Regions from separate parts of the Chryseobacterium sp. B21-037 genome, predicted to be linked through region 1. Evidence: riboswitches for the same ligand, from Rfam matches in the RefSeq annotation. Region 1 holds a riboswitch; the other holds the start of a gene.
What was found. Region 1 has a riboswitch for thiamine pyrophosphate ahead of thiM (hydroxyethylthiazole kinase). Riboswitches for the same ligand answer to the same signal wherever they lie in the genome.

Region 1 (14,979 bases):
GTAGACTGGAACAGAATGATTCCTACTGTAGAATGGTATGAGAAAGTAATGGGATTTGTGAACATTCTTTCTTTTGATGACAAGCAGATCAATACAGAGTATTCTGCCCTGATGTCTAAAGTAATGTCCAATGGAAACGGATATGCCAAGTTCCCGATCAATGAACCTGCAGAAGGAAAGAAAAAATCTCAGGTAGAAGAATATCTTGATTTCTATGAAGGTGAAGGTGTTCAGCATATTGCTGTTGCTACCAAAGATATTATTCATACGGTAACAGAACTTAAGAAAAGAGGAGTAGAATTCCTTTCCGCACCACCAGAAGCATATTATGACATGGTTCCTGAGAGAGTCGGTCACATCGATGAGGATCTTAAAAAACTACAGGATTTAGGAATTTTGATCGATCATGATGAGGAAGGTTATCTATTACAGATCTTTACCAAGCCGGTAGAAGACCGTCCTACCCTATTCTTTGAAATCATTGAAAGACATGGCGCACAAAGTTTCGGGGCAGGTAATTTTAAAGCATTATTCGAAGCTTTGGAAAGAGAACAGGAAAAAAGAGGAAATCTTTAATCCCAAATAACAATACTAAGTTTTGTCAGGATGAAAAGTCCTGACAAAACTTTTTTTTAAACACTTAATATGAAAAAAATTGTATTCGGAATTTTATTTTTCAGTGCATTAGGGCTAAAAGCTCAATATGGAACACTGAATGAAATTCTTACCAGACTTGAAGAAAGAAAAGGCATCAATCAACATCTTGAAAATGTAAATATTGATGATAAAAAATTTGTCTTTATCAAAGATTTTGACGACCATACGGAAAGGGATTTCATTATCATAAAAGGAAATAATGCAACCTATGTTGAAGTTTTCGATGATAAAGCCACAGGAGAAAGCAGTTCTAATGTTTTTACCGGCGATATCATCAGGAAAAAAAATATTGTTTCTTTAAGAGCCAATATCCTGGAGGGAAAAAAAGTTCCTATGCCGGTAACCAAAACCTTATTATTAACAAGACAGGATAATATCTTATATCTGATTGACGTTAATACTAAAGACAGGTGGATTGACGAAGCCTCTTATTCAAAAAAATAATACAAAATATCTTGAGGGCGCTCGTATTTGCGAAGAGCGTAGTGAGAAGGTAATTTATTTCATATCTCAATATTGAACCGACAGGTGATCATTGGATAACCAGTCAAGGAGTTTTAAGAATATTTAGTTGGAAAACATCGCTTTTCTGCTACGGCCGCTTGAGATATTGGAACCCAAATTTTAACAGATTTATTAATCTTAATTAAATTACAATCTTATGAAATCATTTGTAGAGTATTCCTCAAATTCAGACTTTTCTATACATAATATTCCTTTTGGAGTAGCTGTTTTCAATAAAGAATATATCGGATGCTGCACCAGAATCGGTGATCAGGTCATTGACCTTGCCAGCCTGTATGATCTGGGCTATTTTGAAGATATTGAAGGACTTGAAGATAACGTCTTCGAAGCTTATACCCTTAACGAATTCATTGAATTGGGGAAACCCATTACCAATGCCGTGCGTACTAAAATCCAGGAATTATTACAGGAAGGCTCCACTTTATCAAAAGACCAGAAAACCATAGAAGATGCTTTCTACGAACTGGATCAGGTAAAAATGATAATGCCTCTGCATATTCCAAATTACACCGATTTTTACAGCAGCATCGAACATGCCACCAATGTAGGAAAAATGTTCCGTGATCCTGCCAATGCGTTATTACCCAACTGGAAGCATTTGCCTGTAGGATATCACGGCAGAGCATCGTCCATTGTGATTTCAGGAACTGATATCAACCGTCCCAAAGGCCAGACTAAACCTGCTGATGCAGAAAAGCCGGTATTCGGCCCTTCTAAACAGCTGGACTTTGAACTAGAGATGGCTTTTGTTATCAACAAAAATACGGATATGGGCGAGAGCATTTCCACAAAAGATGCTGAAGATGCAATTTTTGGGATGGTTATTTTTAATGACTGGTCTGCAAGAGATATCCAGGCATGGGAGTATGTTCCGCTTGGACCGTTTTTAGCTAAAAACTTCGGTTCTTCTATTTCTCCATGGGTTGTTACTTTAGAAGCATTAGCTCCTTTCAGAACCGCTTCACCGGTACAGGATCCGGAAGTTTTGGATTACCTGAAGTTTGAAGGTGATAAAAATTATGATATCAACCTTGAAGTATACTTACAGCCTGAAAACGGAGAAGAAAACCTAATTTCTGAAAGCAATTATAAATTCATGTACTGGAATATGACCCAGCAACTGGCACACCACACGGTAAACGGTTGTAATCTTGAAGTTGGTGACCTTTATGCCAGTGGTACTATTTCAGGAAGCGATCCAAAATCATTCGGATCTATGCTTGAACTGACATGGAGAGGCCAAAATCCTATTCAGCTAAGTAACGGCCAGGAAAGAAAATTCATTGAAGATAATGATACCATTACCATGAAAGCATGGGCTGAAAAAGATGGCGTAAGAGTAGGTTTCGGGGAAGTATCTGGTAAAATAATTCCAAGTTTATAAAAAGAGTTAAAAACGTTTGAGCTACTTAAGTTAAAATATTATGGTAAAATTAAGTTCACTTTAGTTTTTCAATTAATATTGATAAAACTGAAGTGACTTATTATAAAATATGAAAACAGTTATCCCATCTGAAATAACACCGGTTCAATTACAAACGATAATGCAGACCGCTGTTTCACCGAGGCCTATTGCCTTGGCTTCGACAGTTGATAAGAATGGTACTATTAATTTATCGCCTTTCAGCTTTTTCAATATGTTCAGTACCGTTCCACCTATCCTGATTTTTTCACCTTCAAGGAGAGTCCGTGATAACACCACTAAACACACGTTGAAAAATGTTTCAGAAGTTCCAGAGGTGGTAATCGGAACAGTCAATTTTCCTATTGTACAACAAATATCTTTAGCTTCAACAGAATACGGAGACGGGGTTAATGAGTTCATCAAATCCGGCCTTACAATGAAGGACGCTGATCTTGTACAGCCCAAACTGATTGAAGAATGCCCGGTTAATTTTGAATGTAAAGTACTCGAAATAAAATCCCTGGGAGATCAGGGCGGAGCAGGAAATCTGATCATCTGCGAAGTACAGAAGATTCACATAAGGGAAGAATATCTTAACGAGGAAGGCAATCTGGATCAGAAAAAACTGGATATGGTAGCCCGTCTGGGAGTAAACTGGTACTCAAGAAGTAATGAAAACAGTCTTTTTGAAGTTCCTAAACCATTGGTAACAAAGGGAATTGGATTTGATCTTCTTCCTATTGAAATAAGATACAGTAAAATTTTTACAGGAAATGACCTGGGTATGCTTGCCAACATTGAAGTTTTACCGGACGGTAGTTTTCATTCTGAAGAAAACATTCATCAGGAAGCGCAGAAACTTCTGCTTGAAAGTAAAATTAACGAGGCCTGGAGTATTTTAACCAAGCAGACACAGAATGACTAAACTTGAAATCTATAAGATCTAAAATAAAAAAGGAGTGACGTTGCCACTCCTTTTTTATTTTTATTCGTGTACAATCTTATCGTTAATAAAGTCAATACATTTTTCAATAGCTTTATTCAGGTCTTCCGGTAAATCCAGGCTTTCCCAGGGCTCTTTAGCTCCGAATGTATGATTCGCATCTTCAATTAAAAACAGTTCAGAATTCGGGTTCAAAATATGAAGATGTTCCGCTTCTTTTGGAGCAACACTTTCATCGTTGGTGCCATGGATAATTAAAATATGAGCTTTTGCCATTTCCATTGCTCTTTCTACATCGAAACGATGCACATTCTCTTCAAAATCTTTATAAAACTGAAAATAATGAGGCATTTCCTGCTTTGTTCTGCCATTCATAACATAATACACACCTTCTTTTTTCCAGTTTTCAAAAGCATTTCCTGTTGGAAAACGCTCAAGGGTATCTACACTTGCAAGGGTAATTAAGCCGTTTATTCTTTCATCTTCGGAGGTTTTTATAATCGAAATACCTCCTCCTCTGCTATGCCCTATTAAAATAACCTTTTGATCATCTACCCTATCATCTGTAATAAAAAAATCAATAATAGCACCGAGATCGGAAAGTTCCTTAGAATAATTATTTTGCCCGAAAGCTTCCAGATCCCCGAAGTTATGAGGATCATTTGTTGTTGTCCCGTTATGGGAGGAATTAAACTTAACAAAGAAAAAACCGGCTTTTGCTATTTTTTCAGCCATAAGCCCCCATGCTCCCCAATCTTTATACCCTTTATATCCATGTACAAAAATTACCAGTGGTAATTTTCGTTTACTTTCCGGATAATAAGCATCTGCAAGAAAATCCTTTGTTTCAGGATTTGAAATAACAATATTCTCTTTTTTTATAACTTCCATACTCACTTCTTAAAGAATCAGCCAGAAAAGAACATCTTATCACAAGAATATTTCTTCCACTTTGATAGCTGACATAATTTCAACTAAAAATATTAAAAATAGGAACAAACACAAAGTAAAATCTTATTTTTGCGGTATGTTGGATTTAAGAACAGTAACGGTAATGCGCTACATCCTTCCATTAAGAGAGGGAGGTTCGCTTCCGGCTTTGGCAGAAGCTGATGATGACTTTAAATATGTCCTGAAGTTCCGGGGTGCCGGCCACGGAGTAAAAATGCTGATATCTGAACTTTTAGGAGGAAAAATAACAGAAGTTTTGGGATTAAAAATTCCTGAGCTTGTTTTTGTAAACCTGGATGTAGATTTTGGACGAACGGAAGCTGATGAAGAAATTCAGGATTTGCTAAAATTTTCGGAAGGGCTGAATCTGGGACTTCACTATCTTTCCGGATCGATCACATATGATCCGGGTGTAGTCATCGATCCTCTACTGGCCTCAAAAATAGTATGGCTGGATGCATTCATCACCAACATCGACCGTACTTATAAAAACACCAATCTGCTGATGTGGCATAAGGAACTCTGGGTAATTGATAACGGAGCTTCTTTTTATTTTCATCACTCATGGCAAAACTTTGATGCAGCGGCAAAGACTCCTTTCAAATATGTAAAAGACCATGTTCTTCTTCCCAAAGCTAAAATGCTGGATGAAGCCGATCAATGGGCACATGAGGTTTTAAATGAAAAAGTATTCCGGGAAATTGTAAATCTGATTCCCGAAGATTGGCTACACTGGAACGATGCGGATGAAAGTCCTGAAGAAATTCGTGAGGTGTACTTCCAATTTATGAAAACAAGGCTAGAAAATTCACAAATCTTTGTAAACGAAGCTAAAAATGCAAGAGGATAAAATATACGAATATGCCGTAATACGTCTGGTACCTAAGGTTGAAAGAGAAGAATTTTTCAATATAGGCCTCGTGATGTTTTCAAAAAAAGAAAAATTCATTCGTGTAGATTTTTATCTATGCCCAGATAAATTCAGACTTATGCACAGCAAACTTGACTATGAAGACATTATTCAGAACCTGCAAAGTTTTCAAAAGATTGCCAATGGAGATAAGGATGGTGGACCAATAGCCCTTCTTGATATTCCCGAGCGTTTTCGCTGGTTAACAGCGGTAAGAAGTTCCGTTATACAAACATCAAGGCCTCATCCCGGAAAATCCAAAGATCTTGAAAAAACTTTTGGTAAACTTTTTGAGGAGTTAGTAAAATAACCAATTTCTCAAAAATTATATGGCATCATTCAAAAGCAATATTACAGTATACAGGTTTTATGTAAACCTGTTTTTTATTTTACTTCTGAGCATTTCCCCTGTCGCTTTTTCCCAGAATCAGCTTCAGCCTAAAGCCCCAAAAAGCAGTCTTTTAAAAGAAAGGACCATTTCATCAGAAGATATTTTCTATAAAACCAATAAGGAAGGTTCAATAGCTTTGGATATGTACAGCCCAAAAACAACCTCTGCGGAAAAACATCCTGTGCTTATTTATGTCCATGGAGGTGGATGGGTCGGCGGTGATAAGATCATTCACGCAGATTCCTATATAGAAAACCTTATTCTCAAGCTGGTAGAAAAGGAATATACTGTAATCAGCATCAATTATACTTTAGTGAATAAAGATATCCATTTTCCAAATCCTATCCAGGATACTAAGGATGCTATACGATGGGTCAGAAAGAACGCAGATAAATATCACTTTGATACCAACAATATAGGACTTTTCGGGGCGTCTGCCGGGGCGCATCTTTCATTGCTGGCTGCCTATACACAAGATAATGAATTCGTCGGAGCACCTGAGCTCTCATCTTATTCTGCAAAAGTAAATTATGTAGTCAATAATTTCGGACCTACTGATCTTAATAAACTTTTACATACCCGTGTGGGAAATGTAGGTGCCTTTTTTATTAGCCTTTTTTCAAAGAAAATTGTTGATCTAAGGGGAAAACTGATCTTAGGAATTTCAGGATACGACATCAAAAAAGACAAGAAGAAAGTCATCAAATACTTTGAAACGCTTTCACCGGTAACCTATGCTGATCATGCAACCCCAACTCTAACTCTGCAAGGAAATAAGGATAAAATTGTACCTCTCAAACAATCGATACTACTGGAACGAAAACTTGAAGAAAATGAAGTACAAAATAAACTGACTATCGTAGAAGATGGTATACACGGCTTCGGAACCACCGATAAAAACTACCTTAATCAGCTTGTTGATGAAATGGTAGATTTTATTGTTTCTCAGAGAAAGACTAAGCCCAGGAATCATTAATGTTGAAATGAAATATACTTCTAAACTAACAATAAATTATAGTTAACTCAAACGGATAACAATATAAAATATTAATTATCAGACTATTAAATAAGTAATTATTTTCAAGTTTTGTTAATTTGCTAGATTAGTATACATATTCTTATTTTTTATTTACAAAATAATTAACTTGGCCATTGTTTAAATTATTCAAAATAAATTAAACAAAAAATTTAATTATTTATTCATAAAAAATCAAGACGATATGGATTTCCTAAATAACATCAACGCCTTAACTTTAGTTTTCACATCGCTCCTTATTTTCGCCATAGCATATCGTATCTATGGAATTTTTCTCGCCAATAAGGTATTACGTCTTAATAACAAAAATACGACTCCTGCATTGGAGTTTGCGGATGGTAAAGACTATGTTGCAACTAATAAGAACGTTCTTTTCGGACATCACTTTGCTGCAATTGCAGCTGCCGGACCATTGGTTGGGCCTGTTCTTGCCGCGCAATTCGGATACCTTCCCGGAGCATTGTGGATTCTGATAGGCTGTGTATTGGGAGGTGGTGTTCATGACATGGTCGTTTTGTTCGCATCCGTAAGGCATAAAGGCCAGAGTCTGGCAACCATTGCTTCTAAAGAAATTGGAAAAACAACCGGAACAGTAGCTGGGTTTGCCATTTTATTCATTCTCATTCTTACGCTGGCAGGACTATCGTTGGCGTGTATCAATGCTATGCACGAAGCCTCATGGTCATTATTTACCGTAGTGATTACAATGCCTATTGCCATCATTATGGGTCTGATTATGCGCTATCGCAAAAATAGTGTCACTTTTGCCAGTATCCTAGGAGGAGTCCTTCTTATTGCGGGTATTATCGGAGGGCATAACCTGATGCAGAATGAAACCATGCATAATTTGTTCTCCTGGGATATCACCACCATTTCTATAGCTATTCCTTTGTATGGTTTTTTGGCATCCGTTCTACCGGTATGGCTGCTGCTCGTCCCAAGGGATTATCTGTCGACATACCTGAAAATCGGAACTATCATCATGCTTGCTATCGGAGTAATTGTGATCCATCCCACGATACAGATGCCTGCCCTTACACAGTTTGTAAACGGTGGCGGACCTGTGATCGGAGGACCTGTCCTTCCATTCATTTTCATTGTTATCGCATGTGGTGCTATTTCGGGTTTTCACGCTGTTATAGCAACCGGAACAACGCCTAAAATGCTAAATAAAGAAAGGGAAATTCTTTTTGTAGGATATGGAGCAATGCTTGTTGAAGGATTTGTTGCCCTAATGGCATTGATCGCAGCATGTACATTAATGCCCGGAGATTATTTTGCCATAAACACTCCGAAAGACTCTTATGATGCATTTCTGGCTGCTCATCCTTCTTTACACGGAGTTGATATTGATTATTTTTCACAGAAAATCGGGATCGATCTTCATGGCAGAACCGGAGGTGCTGTATCTCTGGCTGTGGGAATGGCTCATATATTCAATAAGATCCCCTATATGGATCAGTTAATGGCTTATTGGTATAATTTTGCAATCATGTTTGAAGCTGTTTTTATTCTTACGGCTATTGACGCAGGAACAAGAGTAGGACGTTTCTTTTTGCAGGAAATGCTGGGTTCTGTAATTCCGAAATTCAATGACAAAAACTGGAACCCTGGGATTATTATCAGCAGTCTGATCTTCACTTTTGCATGGGGATATCTCGTATTTACAGGAAACGTCAGTAGTATCTGGCCATTATTCGGGATCAGCAACCAGCTGCTTGCTGCCTGTGGACTGATCGTCTGTACAACAATGCTCATACGGTTAAACAGAGGCAAATATGCCTTGTGTGCAGCTATACCGGGTGTGTTCATGGCAGGGATCACATTCTGGGCAGGTTATATCCAGGTTACCTCCATTTATATTCCCAAAGGGCAATACTTACTGGCAACACTTGCTGTGGTTGCGATGGTCTTGATGCTTATTGTATTTGTAGGAGCCTTCAGAAAGTGGTATGAGCTTATCAAAATTAATAAATCGGAAATTGATTATTACGGAGAAAGCGTAAAGGAGCTGGTAGAGAGATAAAAGGTTTGGGTTACTAATTAATGATAAGGCCATATCTGATATTTTTCTTACATTTGTTATGCTTTAGGGGTATTCTGAGAAGAATTGAGAGAGTCCCTTTGAACCTGATACGGCTTACACCGACGTAGGGAAAAGCAAAAAGACATTCTTTACAATGTACTTTTGTTTTGGATTTTTTCCTGAAGCTATTTATTTAATCAATAATAATGGATAAAAATCTTTGGAAACAAGTACAGCTCGTAAAACAGCAATCCCCCCTTGTACACAATATCACCAATTACGTGGTGATGAATAATACAGCTAATGCCCTTTTGGCTGTGGGAGCTTCTCCGATCATGGCGCATGCAAAATCTGAAATTCATGAAATGGTCAGTATTGCACATTCAGTCGTTATTAACATAGGTACGCTGGATGAATATGGGGCAGAGTCAATGATAATAGCCGCAAAGGCTGCCCATTCATTAAAAAAACCGTGGATTTTAGACCCGGTAGGTGCCGGCGCAACGGGTTTCCGTGATGAGATTTTACACCAGCTTTTACCGTACCGGCCGACTGTAATCAGAGGTAACGCATCAGAAATCATTGCTTTGGCTAAAGCAAACACAATCGTTACAAAAGGAGTTGACAGCACAGCAAAAAGTGACGAAGCGATCAATGCCGCCCAATATCTCGTCAATCAACACGATACGATTGTCTGTATCTCCGGAGCTACAGATATTATTACTGACCGACAGCAGACCTCCTTTATCCGTAACGGGCATCATTTAATGACCAAAGTTACCGGATTAGGCTGCTCGGCAACTGCCCTTATTGGTGCTTTTGCAGGAGTTACCGAAAAGTATTTTGAAGCAACTGCGGCTGCAATGGCATTAATGGGTATCGCAGGTGAACTGGCTGTTTTGGAAAGCAAAGGTCCTGGAAGCCTTCAGCTTAACCTTCTCGATAAATTATATACTATTACCGAAGAGGAGTTTCTCAGTCATCTCAAGTATGAAAGATAATGAATAGACATCCTTTTCCTTACCAGCTTTACCTTGTTATTTCTAAGGCAGATTGTCCCGGAAGAGACTTTTTAAAGGTTGCAGAGCAAGCTATTCTAGGCGGCGTTGATATCATCCAGCTAAGAGAGAAAAACAGCACTCCCGATGAATTCCTCCAAAAAGCCAGACAACTGATAGCAATTACAGAAAAACATCATATTCCTCTGATTATTAATGACAACGTAGAAGTGGCCACAAAAGTAAATGCGGCAGGCATCCATGTGGGTAATACCGATGCAAGCCCCGTCTATTTGAGGGAGCAGCCACTCATTCACAATAAAATGATTGGTTACTCCATTGAATATCTCGATCAGCTTGAAAATGATCAGACTGCAGCATCAGACTATCTGGGCATCAGCCCGGTCTTCCGCACGACTACCAAATCAGATACAGTTACTGAATGGGGATTGGAAGGAATAGTAAAAATAAGGCAACTCACCTCAAAGCCCCTTGTTGCTATTGGCAGTGTCAACTTAACCAACACCAAGGCTATTATGGACGCGGGAGCGGACTGTATTGCCGTGGTTTCTGCAATATGCGGTGCTGATGATCCTCAAAAAGCAGCTTATGAACTCAAAAATGAAATTGTAAAATGAAAAAATTTAAATATCCATCCGTATTAACGATAGCAGGATTCGACGGAAGCGGAGGGGCTGGCATCCAGGCTGATATTAAAACCGCCTCTTCCCTGGGATGCTTTTCAACATCGGTGTTAACTGCTTTACCGGTCCAGAATACCCAGGGAGTAAGAAAGATATATCCAATTCCTGTAGAAGCAGTAGCTGATCAGATCGAAGCTATTTTAGATGACATTTTTCCTGATGCAATCAAAATCGGAATGGTCCATACTTCCCAGCTTGTGGAAACCATCGTTTCAACACTCGGTAAATATAAAAAGATTCCTATTGTATTCGATCCGGTAATGGTCGCGACAAGTGGACATCGCTTAATAGAAGAAGAGACTATTATCGCTATTACAGAAAAACTTTTCCCTATTGCAGATGTGATTACCCCTAATATGGATGAAGCAGCAATTTTAGCCAGCATGGAGGTGAAAACGCTTGAAGACCTTTATGCAGCAGGAAAACTGATCAAAGGTCTGGGCTGCAAAAGCATTCTTTTAAAAGGCGGACATCAGGACACCTCAACGATTACCTCATTATTCTACGATGAAAATAATCAATACCATACCTTTGAAACCATCAAATTGGCGATCCACAACACCCATGGTTCAGGCTGCACCCTTTCTTCGGCTATAGCAGCATATCTGGCTCAGGGAAAAACCTTATTTGATTCTGTTTCTCTTGGACAACAATATGTTTATAAAGCCATAGAAAATGGAAAAGATGTAGAAACCGGTTTAGGAAACGGCCCGCTTAATCACTTTTTTAACCCTCAAAAACTGATCAAAAATGAAATGGTCTGAACAAACCTGGCAAGCCATTGAAGACAAATACATGTCTATTTTGCAAATGGATTTTATCAAAGAGCTTTCAGCTGGCAATTTGCCGCTTGAAAATTTTAAATTTTACATGGCTCAGGACTCTCTATATCTTGAACATTTTGGACGAACGCTTTCGCTAATTGCTGCTAAGATCCCAGATCTCCAGGATGTTCTTTCTTTTATCAGGTTTGCCGAAAATGCGATCGTGGTCGAAAATGCTTTACATGAATTTTATTTTAAGGATTTTGGTGTTACCGATAAAGGTGTTTTACAGCCTGCATGTCATCACTATATCCATTTTCTGAGGAGTACTGCTGCTCTGGAATGTGTTGAAGTTGCAGTTGCTGCAGTGTTGCCGTGCTTCTGGATCTATAGGGAAGTAGGAAACTTTATCTTTAAATATCAGAACAATATTAATAATCCTTATCAAAAGTGGATCGATACTTATGGCGGAGAGGAATTTTCTGCTGCTGTAGATCATGCCATTGCTATTTGTGATAAGATCGCAGAAAAAGCTACAGATGATACAAGACATAAAATGACAGAAGCTTTTATCATGTCAACCCAAATGGAGTACCATTTTTGGGAAGCGGCCTATGAATTAAAAATATGGAAATAAAACCTGCAAAAGCTGTTATTTTTGATATGGACGGTGTTCTTATCGATAGTGAAAAATTCTGGAAACAAGCGGAGTCCGAAGTATTCAGCTCATTGGGTGTAAAGATTACTGATGAATTCACACAGCTCACTCAGACGATGACTACTGCTGAGGTTACCGAATTCTGGTATAAAAAATACCCTTGGGATAACATTGCATTGGACATTGTGGAACAACAAGTCATCTCAAGGGTCATTGAACTGATCGCAACAGAAGATTGTACTATTGCGGGTATAAAAAAGTTTATAGAAGATCTTAAATCAAAGCAATACAAAATAGGCCTAGCCACCAATTCTCCTTACAGGGTCATTCAAACCGTTCTTGATAAAGCGGAGATTGCCCATTTATTCGATCATATTACCTCAGCTGAGTTTGAAGAACATGGTAAGCCTCATCCTGCCGTATATTTTACTTCAGCAAAAAACCTAAAAGTTGACCCTCAACATTGTTTTGTAATAGAGGACAGTCAGTCCGGTATTCTTGCTGCCAAAAATGCAGGAATGACTGTCATTGCTTTTACCAATCAAAATTCAGAAATTTATTTTGATCTCGCAGATCATAGAATAATCAGTTTTGAAGATCCTTTGCCTGCATTGTTCAGCTAGTTTTTATTTTTTACTTAAAAAGTAAAATTAAGCCTCGTAAAAACATACCTTCCGTTCTGTCCGAATTGAGACGTAGAACGGGAGTAGATAAACTGGTCGTTATTGGTTGATGCCGGAAGGTTTTTGGTTGGATAAATATCAAAAACGTTATTCACTCCCAGCGTTAAGCCTACATTTTTAGTAAACTGATACGCTACGGAAACATCAGTAATTACCTTATCTGCTATTTTCTGATGTTCATCAAATGCAATAATCCCATCGCCGTTGGCATCTAAAACATCAGCACCTGTCACTTTCCCGAAATAAGTATTTCTTAAATAGAAACTGGCATTTTTCCACGAAATACTGTGGGATAAACTTGCCTTTACTCTTGGAACCGCTTCTTCAAGATAGACTCTTGATTTTTCAGAGAAATATGTATTTTCAAGATTAGCAGATTCCAACAAACCCGATGAATGAACGTTTCCTACTTTTTTGGTCTGATTCAGGTTAACCGCAAAATTATTATCCAGCTTCACTTCCGAGAATCGCGCATTATGAGTAATTACAACATCCAATCCTTTCGTTTCAGTATCGATTGCATTCGTAAAAAACTGAGCTGCATTAACCCCTAATTGAGTATACACATTTTGTGCTTGTACCGGAACATCTTTTTTAAGGAATTGATCTGTGAGTATAATCCTGTTTTTAATTTTGGTGAAATAGCCATCAGCTGTAAAAGTCACATTTATTGATGGAATCCTGTATGTGAAACCTACACTTGCAGACTGCGAAGTTTCCTGTTTCAGTTTTGGAATTCCTAATAATCCTGCAATTTCAGAATCATTACTGAATGTCCCCACATCTAAAAGCTGACCGTTGGTAAACAATGTAGACGTAACGTTGTAATAGATCTGGTGAATAGAAGGTGCTCTGAAGCCAGTGGATCCCGCAAATCTTACATTGAAATTCTTATCAAGTTTAATTCTTGAAGCGATCTTATAATTAAAAGTAGATCCGAAATCCGAATAGTTTTCATATCTCGCAGCAGCATCTATCAGCAACCAATCTGTAAAATTGAATTCAAAATCTGCATATCCCGCAACAGATTGTCTGTTTTTATTTACAGCATTTTCAGGTCTGAAACCACTAAATACCTGTGATCCTCCTGGAAGTGAATTTCCAAAGAAATCGGTTGGCCTGGAAGTGGTCCCGTTCCATACATTTCCATTGATATCATAAGTTGCATAAGAAGCTTCTTCTCCTGCTGTTATTTTAAAATTTTCATATCGGTGCTCTGCCCCAAATGCTATGTTGATTCCCTGCCACACATCATATTTCTTTGAAAAATCAAGATTGATCGTATTTTGAGAAAACCTTAGTCCTCCAGCACTAAATTCATTGGGGGAAGCAAATCTTAAAGAAGTATTACCTGTATTCTGGATAGTATAATCAAAGGAGTTTTGTCCGTAAGTATTACTGAAGTCAATATTCCAGCCATCCCAGTTTCCTTTTATACCTGCTGAAAGAGACAAGTCCTGAATATCTGTTCCGATCTGCGGCAGATAACCATCCTGGTATATTCCTGTAAAGGTTCTGCTTTGATTAGGTCTTCTGAAAAATCCTCCCGAAGTACCATGCCTGAAGCTATAACCTCCAAAAGTATAGACTTTCCAGTTATCATCAATCGGAACCTCTATATTTGCAAAAAGCTGGTGGTTATTCAGTTTTGACTGGCCTACCTGCATATTGAAATCCTTTCTTTCAAGGCCTCTGTAGCCTAACTCCTGATTGGTTACATCAGCTCCTAACAATCCCTGTAGCGCACCAATTGTATTGGCGCCCTGAATTTGGTTTTGAAAATCCTGGGAGAAATAATTAACATTCTGTGCATATTGATGAATATAATTTACGATCTGCTGAGCATTGGGAGTAGTACCGATATTTGTAAATAATGAAGAAAGATTCACGCCATCATTTAATGCTCTTTTCTCAATAGCATTGTAAGCATTGTAAATTGCCCCGCTTTCCGTTCCTGCCCTATAGGTTGGATTCCTAAACTGTGAAGTCCAGGTAATATTGAAAAAACCTCCCTTTTTTCCTATTTTATCACCATAATTCAGATCTACCTGAAAGTTTTGCCCGTCAAAATTTCCTGTATGATCATTGGCAGCCGGTGTAAGATTTCCTCCGTAAGTAAACTGACCTGTCAGTCTTCCGGTATCTCTTTTAAGCCCTAAATTGATCACTCCCGCAATGGCATCTGATCCGTATTGTGCCGCAGCACCATCCCGCAACACTTCAATCCGGTTGATCGCGAAAGAAGGAATAGCATTCAAGTCCGTACCTACAGTTCCTCTTCCCGGAGTTCCGTTCACATTAACCAATGCCGAAGTATGTCTTCTTTTA
Region 2 (14,979 bases), 1.3 Mb from region 1:
CTCAGTGATAAAAGGTTTCCTGATATGAAATAATTCCAGCCCATCCTGAAACATCTTATTGACACATTCTGCTTCATTGATTAAAATGTTTTCAGGACTTATGACAATGATCATAAATAAATTTCCTTTCCGTTCTCGATAAACTCCTGTGATTTTATCATCATCCCCATTTCAGCGGATTCCCGTATTTCCTGAGTAATTTTCATGGAACAGAATTTAGGACCACACATGGAACAAAAATGCGCAATCTTTGCTCCCTCTGCCGGTAATGTTTCATCATGATATGCTTTTGCCGTTTCAGGGTCCAGGGAAAGATTAAACTGATCTTCCCATCTGAATTCAAACCTTGCTTTACTCAGAGCATTATCTCTGTACTGAGCACCTGGATGTCCTTTTGCCAAATCCGCAGCATGTGCTGCCAGCTTGTAGGTAATAACCCCGTCTTTCACATCTTTTTTATTGGGTAGTCCTAGATGTTCTTTAGGGGTAACGTAACAAAGCATTGCACATCCAAACCATCCGATCATGGCAGCTCCGATTCCTGAAGTTATATGATCATAGCCCGGTGCAATATCTGTTGTTAACGGCCCTAACGTATAGAAAGGTGCTTCGTGGCACTCTTCCAGCTGCTTATCCATATTTTCTTTGATCATATGCATCGGAACATGACCGGGACCTTCAATCATTACCTGTACATTGTGTTTCCAAGCAATCTTCGTAAGCTCTCCTAAAGTCTCCAGCTCTGCAAATTGTGCAGCGTCATTAGCATCTGCAATAGATCCCGGACGAAGTCCGTCACCTAAAGAAAAAGCTACATCATATTTTTTCATGATTTCACAAATCTCTTCAAAATGCGTGTACAAGAAGTTTTCTTTGTGATGATAAAGACACCATTTAGCCATAATAGAACCTCCGCGCGAAACAATTCCCGTTACTCTATTAACGGTAAGGTGAATATATCTGAGCAGCACTCCTGCATGAATGGTAAAATACGAAACGCCTTGCTCAGCCTGCTCGATCAGGGTATCTCTAAATACTTCCCAGGTAAGATCTTCAGGAACTCCTTTCACTTTTTCAAGTGCCTGATAAATAGGAACAGTTCCGATAGGTACAGGACTATTTCTGATGATCCATTCCCGTGTTTCGTGAATATTTTTTCCTGTGGAAAGATCCATAATAGTATCCGCACCCCATCTGCATGCCCACACTGCTTTTTCGACCTCTTCATCGATACTGGAAGAAACAGCACTGTTACCAATATTGGCATTTATCTTTACTAAAAAATTCCGCCCTATAATCATCGGTTCACTTTCTGGGTGGTTGATGTTATTAGGAATGATTGCCCTTCCGGCAGCAATCTCTTCTCTTACAAATTCAGGAGTAATCTTATTTTTAGGAGTTCTTGCCCCGAAATTGTTCCCGGCATGCTGGGAAGACATTTCTTTGGAAACAAAATCAAGCTGTTCTATTCTTTGGTTTTCACGGATGGCAATGTACTCCATTTCAGGAGTAATGATCCCCTGTTTTGCATAGTATAACTGGGTTACTTCCTTTCCTTCCAGAGCGACTTTTGGCTTATGGTTATAAGAAAAACGTAATTCATCCAGTTTCGGATCTGCCAAACGGGCTTTCCCATATTCGGACGATATTCCGTCGAGAATTTTTACATCTCCCCTTTCCAGTATCCATTGCTCTCTTATTCTTGGAAGTCCTTTCTGGATATCGATCTGCGAATTTTCATCCGTATAAGGTCCTGACGTATCATAAACCGTGACAGGAGGATTATTCTCCAATGTTCCATTGCTGAGCTTTGTAGGGCTCAATAGGATTTCGCGCATAGCAACCTTAATAGGATGAATGCTTCCTTCAACATAAATTTTCTTTGAGTTCGGAAATGGCGAACGCGTAATTGAATGTGCCATAAAATTATTGGGGTTTTACGAAGATTAGCCGCCCTGTGTTGCGGTAATAATTAAAATTGAATCCTGGTCCTGAAGTACAGTATTCTGCCAGGAGGAAATGGGAATAATACGATTGTTTAAGGCAACAGCGATTCCTTTTTTGCGGCCGGGTGCCTCCAGAGCCATCAAAGCCTCCAGGTTTTCCGGTGGAATATCGAAAGTTTTCCGTGTGTGATTGATTATAAGTTCCATTCCAAGATTTTTGTTATAAATCACTTTAGGAATGGCTATAATTGTACAATAGAAATGTACAGCAAAAAGTCATCTCACTTTTCCCTACGCTGGTATGATCCAGATCAGGTTCAAAGGGTAAAGTCTCAGTCTGCTTGTGAACAGACACCCCTAAAGTATGGGACGAAGTTAGTTATTTTTTCAAAACAGGCAAAATGATTTCATTAAAAACAAAAAGACCATCTGCTTTTAGAGGGTCTTTTGTATGTTTAATAGTATAATGTTAAGATTAACTTTTATATTCAGACTTATTCTTCGCATGCTCTCCATATGGCATCATTTTGCGGAACAGGAGCTACAATTCTGATCTCTTCTTTGGTCACGGGATGGATGAATGTAAGCATCCGTGCATGAAGATTGATTCCTCCATCCGGATTGGACCGGGGTGCTCCATATTTCAAATCACCTTTTATTGGAACTCCAATCTTGGAAAGTTGAGCCCGGATCTGATGATGTCTTCCTGTTTCCAGATCAATTTCAAGAAGCATATAATTGTCCAGGGTTTTAATAACATTATAAGTTAAAATTGCCTCTTTCGCTCCATCTGTTGCCTTTGGAAAAACAATGGCTTTATTATTTTTCTCATTTTTCTTTAAATAATGAACCAGCCTCTGGTGATGCGGAATCATTTCTTTAGCAACAACAGCCCAGTATGTTTTTTTAATTTCCCTGTTTTTAACCATCTGGGTAAGACGGGAAAGGGCTTTTGAGGTTTTGGCATAAATAACCAAACCTGATGTCGGACGATCTATACGATGAACCAAACCGAGAAAAACATTTCCCGGTTTAGCATCTCTTTTCTTTATAAAGTTCTTTATTGATTCTAATAACGATTCATCACCGGTCTTGTCACCCTGTACAAGCTGACCGACTTTTTTATTTACAACCAGGAGATGGTTGTCTTCATAAGCAATCTGCTCCTCCATTTTACATTTAATTAATCTGTCGTCTGTTCGACAAAGAAAGAATAATCCCTGCAAGAAGCCCAAGTGTTTTCATTGCAGCCAGCCTTGATTCCAATGGAAGAAAAGCGCCAACAATACAAAGACCTGCGGCAGCATACATTGGATATACAAAATTTCTGTTAGACAGAAAAGGAGCTTGAATGGCAAAACTTATTCCTATGACGATGTAAAATACCCTTTTCGAGAGAATATCATTAGTTTCCGGTGAAAAGAAATTGAACCATCCTACGGCAAGGCAGATCAATGCGATAACGGAAATAACTCCTTGTATAGTCTGTTGATTATCTCTCATTAATAGCTTTCTTTTTCATTAGGAAAGGTAACCTCTTTTACATCTTTTACATATTGTGCAACCGCCCCTGTGATTTCACTGTAAAGATCAAGATATCTTCTCAAAAATTTTGGACTGAACCCCTGGTTCATTCCTACCATATCATGATAAACCAAAACCTGTCCGTCACAGTCAGGGCCTGCTCCGATTCCGATTGTCGGAATCGAGATACTTTCAGATACTTTTTTAGCCAAATCTGCCGGAATTTTTTCTAAAACAACAGAAAAGCACCCTAATTCTTCTAAAAGCTGCGCATCACTGATCAGTTTCTCAGCTTCTGCTTCGTCCTTCGCTCTTACTTTGTAAGTTCCGAATTTATAAATAGACTGAGGGGTTAATCCTAAATGCCCCATCACAGGAATTCCTGCATTAACAATTTTCTTGATTGATTTTGAAATCTCTTTACCGCCTTCAATTTTCACAGCATGGGCACCGCCCTCTTTCATCATTCTCACGGCAGACTCTAATGCTTTTTCAGGATTACTCTGATAAGTTCCAAAAGGAAGGTCAGCAATAACGAGAGCTCTGTCTACTCCACGTACAACGCTTTGAGCATGATAGATCATCTGATCAAGAGTAATAGGCAGCGTAGTTTCAAAACCTGCCATTACATTGGCTGCAGAATCTCCTATCAAAACAGCATCTACTCCTCCTGCATCTACCATCTTTGCTGTAGTGAAATCATAGGCTGTAAGCATTGTTATTTTTTCCTTGTCGAACTTCATTTTACGCAAGGTTTCAGTCGTAACTTTTTTTATTTCAGAATGAACAGACATAATGTATCTATATTTTAAAAGTTAAAAAGTCGGCTTCCGCCGACTTAAATTTTTTTTATGATTTATAAAACTACGTGACCTAGTTTCATTAGTTTGTCGTGGTTGAGGATCTTGATGTTTCTTCCGTCCACTTCTATCAGATCATCCTGTTTGAATTCGGAAATCAGACGGATAGCACTCTCGGTAGCTGTACCGATGATATTGGCAATTTCTTCTCTTGTTAAAGAAATTTTGATAAACCCTTCCGGATCTACTCCTAATTTCTGTTCCAGAAGCAATAAAATTTCAGCCAATCGCTCTCTTACGGTTTTTTGAGCAAGGAAAGTAATCGTGTTTGAAGATTCTCCTAATTCATAAGCTATTTTCTGAAGCATTACGAAAGACAATTGAGAATCCACCTCTAAAAGATACATAAATACATCTGCAGGTAGAAAAGTACACTCAATATCAGTCATTGCTTCAGCTTTAGCCTGAAAATTTTCTCCGCAAAGTAAAGAACGGTAGCCAATAATATCACCTTCTTTGATAAACCTTAAGATCTGATCTTTTCCAAAGGCTCCGGATTTAGAAAGTTTAGCAGCACCATTTTCTAAAAAATATACTCCCTTTGGAGTTTCTCCATCTTCGAAAATAGTATCGTGTTTCTGAAATTTTAATTTCTTTTTTGTGCTAATGTATTTTTCAAAATCTGCGCTTGAAAGTCTTTCCTTAAAAGATTTATCATTAAAAACTCTGGCGAACCTCTCTTCAATTGCAATCTGTTGTTCCTGCGACATTTTAATATGACATTTATCACAAAAATAGAACATTTTAACTCGATAAACAAAAAAATTTGTTATAATTTTGTACCTCAATAATTTATGAAGGTGAGCGAGAACTGTTTCCATTGTGGTCAAGGCATAGAAAAAGAACGAATTCTTTTTGATGAAAAAATTTTTTGTTGCAACGGTTGCAAGTCAGTTTACGAAATTCTGAATACCAACAATCTAAGTAATTTTTATGAACTGAATAAAAGAGCAGGAATTCGTCCGGACGAAAATTCCTCTCAGTTCGATTATTTGGACACCCCGGAAATTTTTGAAAAAGTCACCGATTTTTCAGAAGGCAATACAAGCCTTGTGACTTTTAAAATCCCTGTAATCCACTGCTCATCTTGCATCTGGCTTTTGGAAAGCCTTCATACCCTGAACGACGGCATTAAATATTCACAGGTCAATTTTACCAGAAAGACCCTACAGGTTTCTTTCAACCATAACGATCTAAAACTAAGCGAACTCGCTAAATTTTTAACCAACCTCGGATACAAACCGGTCATTAGCCTGGAAACGGCAGAGAAAAACGTGGATCATCTTGATAAGTCCCTTCTTGTTAAACTTGCCATTGCCGGTTTTGCGTTTGGGAATGGAATGTTCCTTGCTTTTCCTGAGTATATTGGAGGTGAAGATTATTGGATGCAGCACTACAAAGGACTTTTTAGAACATTAATGTTTCTGCTTGCCATTCCTGTAGTTTTCTATTCAGCTTCAGATTATTACAAATCGGCCTGGTATGGTTTAAAGAACAAGATCGTTAATATTGACGTTCCTATTGTTTTGGGTATTTTCGTTCTTTTCGGAAGAAGTATTTATGAGGTAGCAACAGACTACGGACCTGGCTATTTCGATACACTTTGCGGGCTATTATTCTTCATGCTGTTAGGAAAAACCTTCCAGAAAAGAACTTATAGCGCTCTTTCATATGACCGTGATTACAAATCTTTTTATCCAATTGCAGTTACCAAAGTCGATTTTGATGGAAAGCAGGACAATATCTTACTTTCAGAAGTTAAAGTAGGAGACCGGATTCTGGTTAGAAACCAGGAAATCATCCCCGTAGATGCTATTCTTATTAACGGGGAAGGAAATATCGATAACAGTTTCATCACTGGTGAAAGTGAAAGCATAAGTAAACAACCGGGAGATAAAATTTTTGCCGGTGGAAAACAGATAGGTTCTTCTCTTGAACTTGAAGTGATCAAAAATGTGGACCAAAGTTATCTTACTCAACTTTGGAATAAGGAAGCATTTAAGAAATACGAAACAGGACTTGACACTCTCACCAATAACATCAGCAAGTATTTCACATTTATCATCTTAGGCATAGCTTTGATTTCAGGAATTTACTGGTCATTCATTGATCTGGAAAAAATGTTCCAGGTGGTATCTGCCATATTGATCATTGCCTGTCCTTGCGCGCTGGCGCTTTCCGCTCCTTTTACTTTCGGGCACATTATGAGGATTTTAGGACGAAATAAATTCTATGTAAAGGATACCCTGACCATTGAGAAAATTGCAAAAATCGACACACTTGTATTTGATAAAACCGGAACCATTACCCACCGCAAAAAAACAAATATCAAGTATGAAGGTTCCACCATTTCAGAATTCGACTCACTGAATATCAAAACCTTATTAAAAAATTCAAATCACCCGCTTTCAAAATCTTTATACGAATTTATTGATATTAATGATGACTACTTCCCTGTTGATAATTTCGTTGAGACCTCCGGGAAAGGATATGAGGCTACTGTAAGAGGAGCTCATTATAAGATAGGATCTGCAAAATATAATAATCAGGAATCTAAAAATCTTGAAACGGCAGTCTACATCAGTAAAAACAATGAATTTCTAGGTAAATTCATATTCAAAAATGAATATAGAAGTCGCCTTAAAAACTTATTCAAAACGCTCAACCATTATAAAATCTTCATTTTAAGCGGAGATAATTCTTCTGAAGAAAATCAGTTAAAGGAAATTATCCCCAACTATCAGGCGATGGCATTTAATCAAAGCCCGGAGGATAAATTAAATTACATCAAGCAACTCCAGGATAAAAATTACAAAGTTGCCATGTTGGGAGATGGATTAAATGATGCAGGAGCATTGAAACAAAGCAATGTAGGAATAGCCATTGCAGATGACACCAATACCTTTACTCCTTCATCTGATGTCATCATGAATGGTGACAAAGTGGTTACCCTTGACAGGTACCTGAACGTTTGCAAAGGCTCAATTACTATTGTTAAAATGACATTCATAATAAGCTTTTTATACAATATAGTAGGCTTAAGTTACGCTGTCACAGGCCATATGCATCCGCTATTCGCAGCGATAATCATGCCAATAAGCTCAATCACTGTAGTTGCATTCACTACAATTTCAACCTGGATCTTAGGACGGAAATACTTTACCAAAGAGGCGTAGAAGCCCTTATTTAGACTGATTTTAAATTAGCAAGAATCGGTATTTCGTGATGAATGTCATTATTTTTCACTAAATTTGAACCCCGAAAATAGGTTAATTTTGTTGTCTGATGGATATTCTATATTTAATGATCCTATGCAGTGTTTCTTTAGCTGCAATTTTCTTGGTCGTTTTTATAGTTAACGCCCGAAAAGGACAGTTTGAGGATGATGAATCTCCTGCTGTACGAATTCTTTTTGACTCCGGTGAAATAAAGGAGAAAGAGAAAGATGGCAACAAAACAGACGAGAAAGAAAAAGGAGAAAATAATAAAATTGAAGAAAAAAGTGAATAGTTGATATGGAGACACAAAAGTTTAGTTATGACAACAGTATTGTTCGGGCATTTCTTTATGCGACCATAGTTTTTGGGCTTATAGGGTTTTTGTTCGGGCTTACAGCAGCCTTAATGCTTTTCTACCCTGAACTTCCTGAATTTTTATTTGGTACAGATGATACTACCATTCAGAGTTTGAAGAGTGGTAATATCCAAGGGCTAATTAATACTCATGGTGCATTTGGTTTTGGTAGAATCAGAATGTTGCACACCAACACGGTAATCTTTGCATTCGTTTGTAATATCGTTTATACCGGTATTTATTACTCATTACAGAGATTATTAAAAACAAGAATGTATAGCGATACATTATCTTGGTTACATTTCTGGACTTGGCAGTTTATGATTGTTGCTACGTTCATTACATTCTTTATGGGGATCAACACCTCTAAAGAATATGCTGAGCACGAATGGCCAATCGATATATTAATTGCTTTCTCATGGATCATTTTCGGTATCAACATGTTCTTAACTATTGCTAAGAGAAGGGTAAGACACCTTTATGTAGCTATCTGGTTCTACATTGGTACCTGGATCGCAGTAGCAATGCTTCACATCTTTAATAACTTAGAAGTTCCGTTATCTTTCACAGGATGGAAATCATATTCAGCATATGCAGGGGTAAAAGATGCTATCGTACAATGGTGGTATGGTCACAATGCAGTAGCATTCGTATTAACAACTCCGGTTTTAGGTTTGATGTATTACTTCTTGCCAAAAGCGGCAGACAGACCGGTTTTCTCATATAAACTGTCTATTATCCACTTCTGGTCATTAATTTTCGTATATATCTGGGCTGGTCCTCACCACCTTCAGTATACTGCACTTCCTGCATGGGCACAGGCAGTAGGAACAGGGTTCTCTATTATGCTTATCGCTCCATCATGGGGAGGAATGCTTAATGGTCTTCTTACCTTAAGAGGAGCATGGGATAAAGTAAGAGAAAATCCTATCCTTAAATTCTTCGTGGTGGCTGTTACATGTTATGGTATGGCAACTTTTGAAGGACCGCTTTTAGCAACTAAAAATATCAACAAGATCGGTCACTTTACTGACTGGGTAATCGGACACGTACATTTAGGTGCACTGGGATGGAATGGTTTCATGGCATTCGGTGTAATCTATTATCTTGTACCTATCTTGTGGAGAACAAAATTATGGTCTGTAAAACTAGCTAACTGGCATTTCTGGTTAGGGACTTTAGGAATTATTTTCTATGCAGTACCAATGTATATTTCAGGATTTACTCAAGGTTTGATGTGGAAACAGTTCAATCCAGACGGAACCCTATTGTGGAAAAACTGGTTGGATACTGTAACAGCTATTATCCCTTATTTTAAAATGAGATTCTTAGGAGGATTCTTCTACATTTCAGGAGCTATTTTAATGATCGTAAACGTTGTTGCAACGGTAAGAAAAGGATCATTCCAGAAAGAAGTTCCTGCAGAAGCTCCTGCTTTAGCAAACATCAGCAAAAACAGAAAAGAAGGAGAAGGAACTCACCTATGGTTAGAAAGAACTCCTGTATTATTAGGTATTTTATCTTTCATCACTATTTCTATCGGTAGTTCAGTTGAAATTATACCTACTTTATCACTTAAGAAAAGTGTACCTACCATTTCAGCAGTGAAGCCTTATTCTCCGTTGGAACTTGAAGGTAGAGATATTTATATCCGTGAAGGTTGTAACGCTTGTCACTCTCAGATGGTAAGACCATTCCGAGATGAGATCGTAAGATTTAACGGTAAAAACGGACAATATTCAAAAGCGGGTGAGTTTGTTTATGACAGACCATTCTTGTGGGGTTCAAAAAGAACGGGACCGGATTTACATAGAGAAGGAGGGAAAAACCCTAGTTCTTGGCACTATAAGCACATGTATAACCCAAGATCGACATCAGCGGGTTCTATCATGCCTCGTTACCCTTGGTTAATCGCTACGAACTTAGACAGATCTAAAATGGTTGATAAAATGTTACTGATGAAAAATACTTTTGACGTACCATATACAAAGCCTCAGATAGATTCTGCAAACAAGTGGGCAGATAACCAGGCAGCGAAGATTGTAAAAGATATTTTCTCTGAAGCAAATGACCTGAAAGAGGCTTATGCGAAGAGACCTAAAGGTGAACTAGAGAAAAAAGAGGTTGTAGCCCTTATCTCTTATCTTCAAAGATTAGGTACTGATATCAAAACAACAGAAATAAAAACAGCAAGTAATAACTAAAAAATATTAAAGCTCAATGATTCCTCAGAACTTTAAAGATATATTATCCAATACAGAAAACGCTGGTTTTTACCAGACGCTGGCTCTGATTTTCTTTATGCTGTTCTTCGTAGCTTTGGTAATATATGTTTTTAGCAGACCTAAAAAATATTACAAGGAAGAAGAAGAGGCTCCTCTGCAGGATGACGAAGACGACTTTAATTTAAAAAATTAAAAATTTATTATGAAACAAAGAACACCGGTTGTTGTAAACATTTTAATAATAATTGGACTTTTAATAGTTTTTTATTATTTATTTGTACAAAGCTACTCGTTTCTAGCTTCACCATACTTCTGGGGAACTGTTGTGATAAGTGCTATCTTAGCTTATATTCATAGCGCCATTGGAGACCTGATTGAAAATAATAGATTCAAAAAATTGTCTCCTGAAGAAAAAGCGGCTTACCTTGCTGAGAAAAAGATTCCTTTCTTAAGAAGAATGTATGACAGTGCATTCAAAAAGCAATCTGTTACAGAGGAAAAAGACATCCTTATCGACCATGGCTTCGATGGAATTATGGAGCTCGATAATCAATTACCAAAATGGTGGGTAGGTTTATTTTATTTTGGGACTGCTTTTTGTATTGTATATATATGTGCATACTCTTTTACAGACTTCGCTCATCCATTAAGCGAATATGAAAAAGAATATAAAGAGCAAATCGCAAGTATTGCAGAGTACGAAAAATCTCAGCCTCCTGTAACCATTGAAACAGCGAAATATTCGGCTGATAATATTGCAGATGGTAAAGAGCTTTTCAAAACAAACTGTGCATCTTGCCACGGAGAAGACGGAAGAGGAGGTATTGGTCCGAACTTAACGGATAATTACTGGATCAACCAACCAGAGAAGACTTTATTTAAAAATGTTTTCCATATGGACTGGAATGGTTCTCCTACGAACCCTGCCATGAGACCGTTTGGTAAAAATGGTGAGGTTTCAGGTGCCGAAATTGAGAAAATTGCAGCTTTTGTATATCACATCAATCAGGAACAACCACCAATTACACCGGCTCAAGGTGGAGCAGCTCCTCAGGGAACAGAAGCTCATTGGGAAAAAGAATAATTTAAAGAAAATTAAAACATATGAAAAGCATAATTTGTTATTAGAAAAAAAATAGTAACCAATTATGCTTTTCTTTTTTTAAATACACTACAAAATGTCAGACATAGAAGAAATAGAAGTACGCGGCGGACAGGGACAGGTTCTGGACCCTGAGACTTACAGGGATTCTATAGGGACTATGGAGCAATCCGGAAAAAGAAAATGGGTGTTCCCAAGAAAACCTAAAGGTAAATACACCAACTATAGGAACATTGTAAGTTATACTTTATTGGTTATATACTTTGCTGTTCCATTCTTAAAAATTAATGGTAACCCTTTCCTTTTATTCAATGTTATCGATAGGGAGTTCTTTATTTTCGGACAGCCTTTCTATCCTCAGGACTTTTTTATCCTTACTTTGGGTGCTATAGCATCTTTGATATTCATTATTATTTTTACGATTGCATTCGGAAGAATTTTCTGCGGGTGGATATGCCCTCAGACAATTTTTATGGAATCGATATTTCGTAAAATAGAATTCCTTATCGAAGGTGACAGAAACAAGCAGATGAAGCTGGACAGACAGCCATGGGATAGCGAAAAGATCTGGAAAAGAAGTTTAAAGTGGTTTGTATACATTGTAATATCATTGATCATTACCCACTTTATGTTTATGTATATCGTGGGATATAAAGAAGTCTTCAGAATTGTTTCTGAAGGTCCTTTTGCCAATCCAACCAATTTCATCGTAATGATTCTTCTAACAGCAGCATTTTACTTTGTGTTTGCTTGGTTCAGGGAGCAGGTATGTACATTGGTTTGCCCATACGGGAGACTACAAGGTGTATTAATTGATAAAGATACCATCAATGTATTCTACGATTTCAAACGTGGAGAAAACAGGTCAAAATGGAGAAAGGGCGAGGATAGAAAAGCTGCGGGAAAAGGAGATTGTATAGATTGCCATCAATGTGTCGTAGTTTGTCCTACAGGAATTGATATCAGAGATGGGCAACAGTTGGAATGTGTGAACTGTACCGCTTGTATTGATGCCTGTGATGAAGTGATGGAGAAAGTAGGTCTTCCGAAAGGATTGATCCGCTACGCATCTGAAAATGAGATTGAAAATCAAACGCCATTCAAATTTACGGGAAGGATGAAAGGATTTGCCGTTGTTCTCGTACTGCTTGTTGGATTCCTCGGCTACCTTCTGTACAACCGCGGAGAAATGGAGGCTAAATTCATTAAACCTGCAGGAAGTACATTTTTTGTAAGGGATGGTAAGATCACCAATACATATAATTACACTTTCTTAAATAAGACAAACGACAAGAAAATTGTAACCATCAAAGTAATAGAGCCTGCTAAAGGTGAAATTATCTACAGTGCATCGAGTAAAATTACTGTAGAAAGAGATAAGATATCGAAAGGGACAATCAACATAAGTTTCCCTGAAGATGCCATGAAGTTATCTAAGCAAAACATTACAATTGGTGTTTATGATATGAAAGGAAAACTGGTTGATTCTTATAAAACTTATTTCGAAGGACCATTTAAATTAGATTTTTAATTCTCAGAAACCTCCATATTTTCGCATTCATGTAGTCAAATGAAAATGACAGAGGTTTTTTAATGATATACTATAAGACAAATAAAAAAAATCCGGAAGCAATGAAAAACTTTAGTTGGGGACACGGTGTTGTATTGGCATTAGCTGCATTTATTATCTTTATTTTATCTATGTTATTTCTTTTCCCGAACGGGCAGAAAAATTCAGAAATGGTAACTGATAATTATTATGAAGAAGAATTACAATACCAGGATGTGATAGATGCTAAAAGGAGAGCAGATGAACTTAAGGAAAAACCTGCTTACACTCAAGATACAAATGGAATTAAAATAGTATTCCCAAAAGATTATAATAATTCCAATACTACTGTAAAGTTTGTTTTAAACAGAACAGATGACCAGAATTTAGATATCAAAAGATCTGAACAATTGGATGCAAATCAATCGTTTGTTATTCCTTCAAAGGTATTAAAAACCGGAGGTTATACCCTACGATTAATGTGGACAAGAGACAAGGTCAACTACAGAATGGATTATGATGTGATATGGAAATAGCACTTATTTTATCGGCAATTGGATTAGGCTTTGCTTCCGGCTTTCACTGTATCGGAATGTGTGGCCCTATTGCATTATCGATGGGATTAACAAAGAAACAGGCTACTAATTTTTATCTTCAGAATCTCACCTATCAGTTTGGAAGAATATTTACGTATTCTCTTTTGGGTGGTATTCTTGGGATCATTGGGCAAGGATTTGAAATGGCAGGATTTCAGCGGTACTTAACAATTGGTGTTGGAATCCTGTTGATTATTATGGCCATTTTTTCTTTTGGAGGAAAAGATTTTGCGTCCAAAATTCCTTTTTTCTCCAAATTCCTTTTTTCAGTAAAATCAAATTTAGGAAGGCTCCTTCAAAAAGCAGACTATCGTTCAAGATTTACAACGGGTATTTTAAATGGATTTTTACCTTGTGGAATGGTTTATATGGCTCTTACGGCAAGTCTAGCAAGCGGAGGAATATGGCAGGGAGCTTTATATATGGCTTTATTTGGATTAGGAACACTTCCGTTCATGTTTGCGATAGTTCTTGTCGGAAATCTCATGAATCAGGCTTTCAGGATGAAGGTTTTAAAAGCGATCCCTATTATCATGATTATTTTAGGCGGGCTCTTTATCGTTAGAGGACTTGAATTGGGAATTCCTTACATTTCTCCCAAAGCTGAAGCCATGACAATCCAGAAAGGCCATAATCATGATGTAAACTGTCATTAAAATATCTTACTATACCCATGAAAAAAACATTCCTGTTATTCACGATGTGCCTTTTGGCATTGCAATCCTGTACCATCAATTCTGAAATAGTTTATTATAAAGATGCTGCGTCCTCTACGGTTATGGATATCGATGTGCGTGAGTTTATGGCCGAAATGAAAGCCATGACAACGGATTCTTTACAGAAAAAGGAGCTTGGCGAAATGGATAAACTTCCCACAACCTGGACAAGCATGTATGAGTTGGATAAAGAAAAAAACAAAGGTAAAATCAAGGATCAGGATTCCATAAAAATATTAAAGAAGGTTTTTATGAAATCCAATAAAGAAAATAATGAATATGCAGGATTTTCTTTAAAACTAGACCATTTCTCAAAACCTGATTATGATGCACTCCATCGTCTTTCCGTAGGCTATCAGCTCCCTGTTGATCAAAATGTATATAATGACTGGAATGGTAAAACCTTAACGATCAATACAGAAAATCTTAATCTTAAAAATATTGAGGAAGCGCTCAAATCAAAAACACCACAAGAAGAAATCGAGAGTGCTGAAGGTTTGTTACCTATGCTTTTTAAGAAGATCGGAACTACTCTGAAATTTGAAAACAAAATAAAATCCATTACCGGAAAGCATGACTGGGTACAGCAGGTTGATGATCATTCGATTAGGATAGAATACGATATTAAAGCGCTTTATGATAAAGGATTTAAGTTCAAACATGATGATAAAATGATCATTATTACAACAGAATAAAAACAAAAAACCACCGGTATGCCGGTGGTTTTCATATTATATATTTCTGAATTAATTAATCAATTCAAATTTTGCATATTCAGCCACTTTTTTCGGAAGTCTGATTCCTTCTTCGGTCTGATTATTTTCAAGCAATGCAGCCATAATTCGTGGTAAGGCCATAGCAGAACCATTTAGGGTATGAACCAGCTGA

Region 2: another riboswitch for thiamine pyrophosphate. It lies ahead of thiS (sulfur carrier protein ThiS); the one in region 1 lies ahead of thiM (hydroxyethylthiazole kinase).

What each region holds. Positions count from the first base shown of each region.
Region 1 covers NZ_JALGCB010000001.1:4,560,025-4,575,003, reverse strand. Annotated here, with positions in the region: gene hppD (4-hydroxyphenylpyruvate dioxygenase) at 1-576, shown strand, start outside; gene MTQ00_RS20540 (hypothetical protein) at 646-1,101, shown strand; gene fahA (fumarylacetoacetase) at 1,319-2,566, shown strand; gene MTQ00_RS20530 (flavin reductase family protein) at 2,676-3,512, shown strand; gene MTQ00_RS20525 (alpha/beta hydrolase family protein) at 3,573-4,421, opposite strand; gene MTQ00_RS20520 (HipA family kinase) at 4,558-5,331, shown strand; gene MTQ00_RS20515 (DUF3037 domain-containing protein) at 5,318-5,701, shown strand; gene MTQ00_RS20510 (alpha/beta hydrolase) at 5,721-6,758, shown strand; gene MTQ00_RS20505 (carbon starvation CstA family protein) at 7,003-8,844, shown strand; TPP riboswitch at 8,900-8,992, shown strand; gene thiM (hydroxyethylthiazole kinase) at 9,051-9,845, shown strand; gene thiE (thiamine phosphate synthase) at 9,845-10,480, shown strand; gene thiD (bifunctional hydroxymethylpyrimidine kinase/phosphomethylpyrimidine kinase) at 10,477-11,310, shown strand; gene tenA (thiaminase II) at 11,297-11,947, shown strand; gene hxpB (hexitol phosphatase HxpB) at 11,938-12,591, shown strand; gene MTQ00_RS20475 (TonB-dependent receptor plug domain-containing protein) at 12,606-14,979, opposite strand, start outside.
Region 2 covers NZ_JALGCB010000001.1:3,308,083-3,323,061, forward strand. Annotated here, with positions in the region: gene MTQ00_RS14650 (thiamine phosphate synthase) at 1-114, opposite strand, end outside; gene thiC (phosphomethylpyrimidine synthase ThiC) at 111-1,922, opposite strand; gene thiS (sulfur carrier protein ThiS) at 1,947-2,153, opposite strand; TPP riboswitch at 2,218-2,315, opposite strand; gene MTQ00_RS14665 (RluA family pseudouridine synthase) at 2,441-3,118, opposite strand; gene MTQ00_RS14670 (hypothetical protein) at 3,126-3,449, opposite strand; gene panB (3-methyl-2-oxobutanoate hydroxymethyltransferase) at 3,449-4,264, opposite strand; gene MTQ00_RS14680 (Crp/Fnr family transcriptional regulator) at 4,327-5,040, opposite strand; gene MTQ00_RS14685 (heavy metal translocating P-type ATPase) at 5,131-7,506, shown strand; gene ccoS (cbb3-type cytochrome oxidase assembly protein CcoS) at 7,616-7,840, shown strand; gene ccoN (cytochrome-c oxidase, cbb3-type subunit I) at 7,846-10,107, shown strand; gene MTQ00_RS14700 (cbb3-type cytochrome oxidase subunit 3) at 10,124-10,321, shown strand; gene MTQ00_RS14705 (cbb3-type cytochrome c oxidase N-terminal domain-containing protein) at 10,331-11,212, shown strand; gene ccoG (cytochrome c oxidase accessory protein CcoG) at 11,307-12,761, shown strand; gene MTQ00_RS14715 (FixH family protein) at 12,863-13,315, shown strand; gene MTQ00_RS14720 (sulfite exporter TauE/SafE family protein) at 13,306-14,031, shown strand; gene MTQ00_RS14725 (hypothetical protein) at 14,049-14,786, shown strand; gene serS (serine--tRNA ligase) at 14,838-14,979, opposite strand, start outside.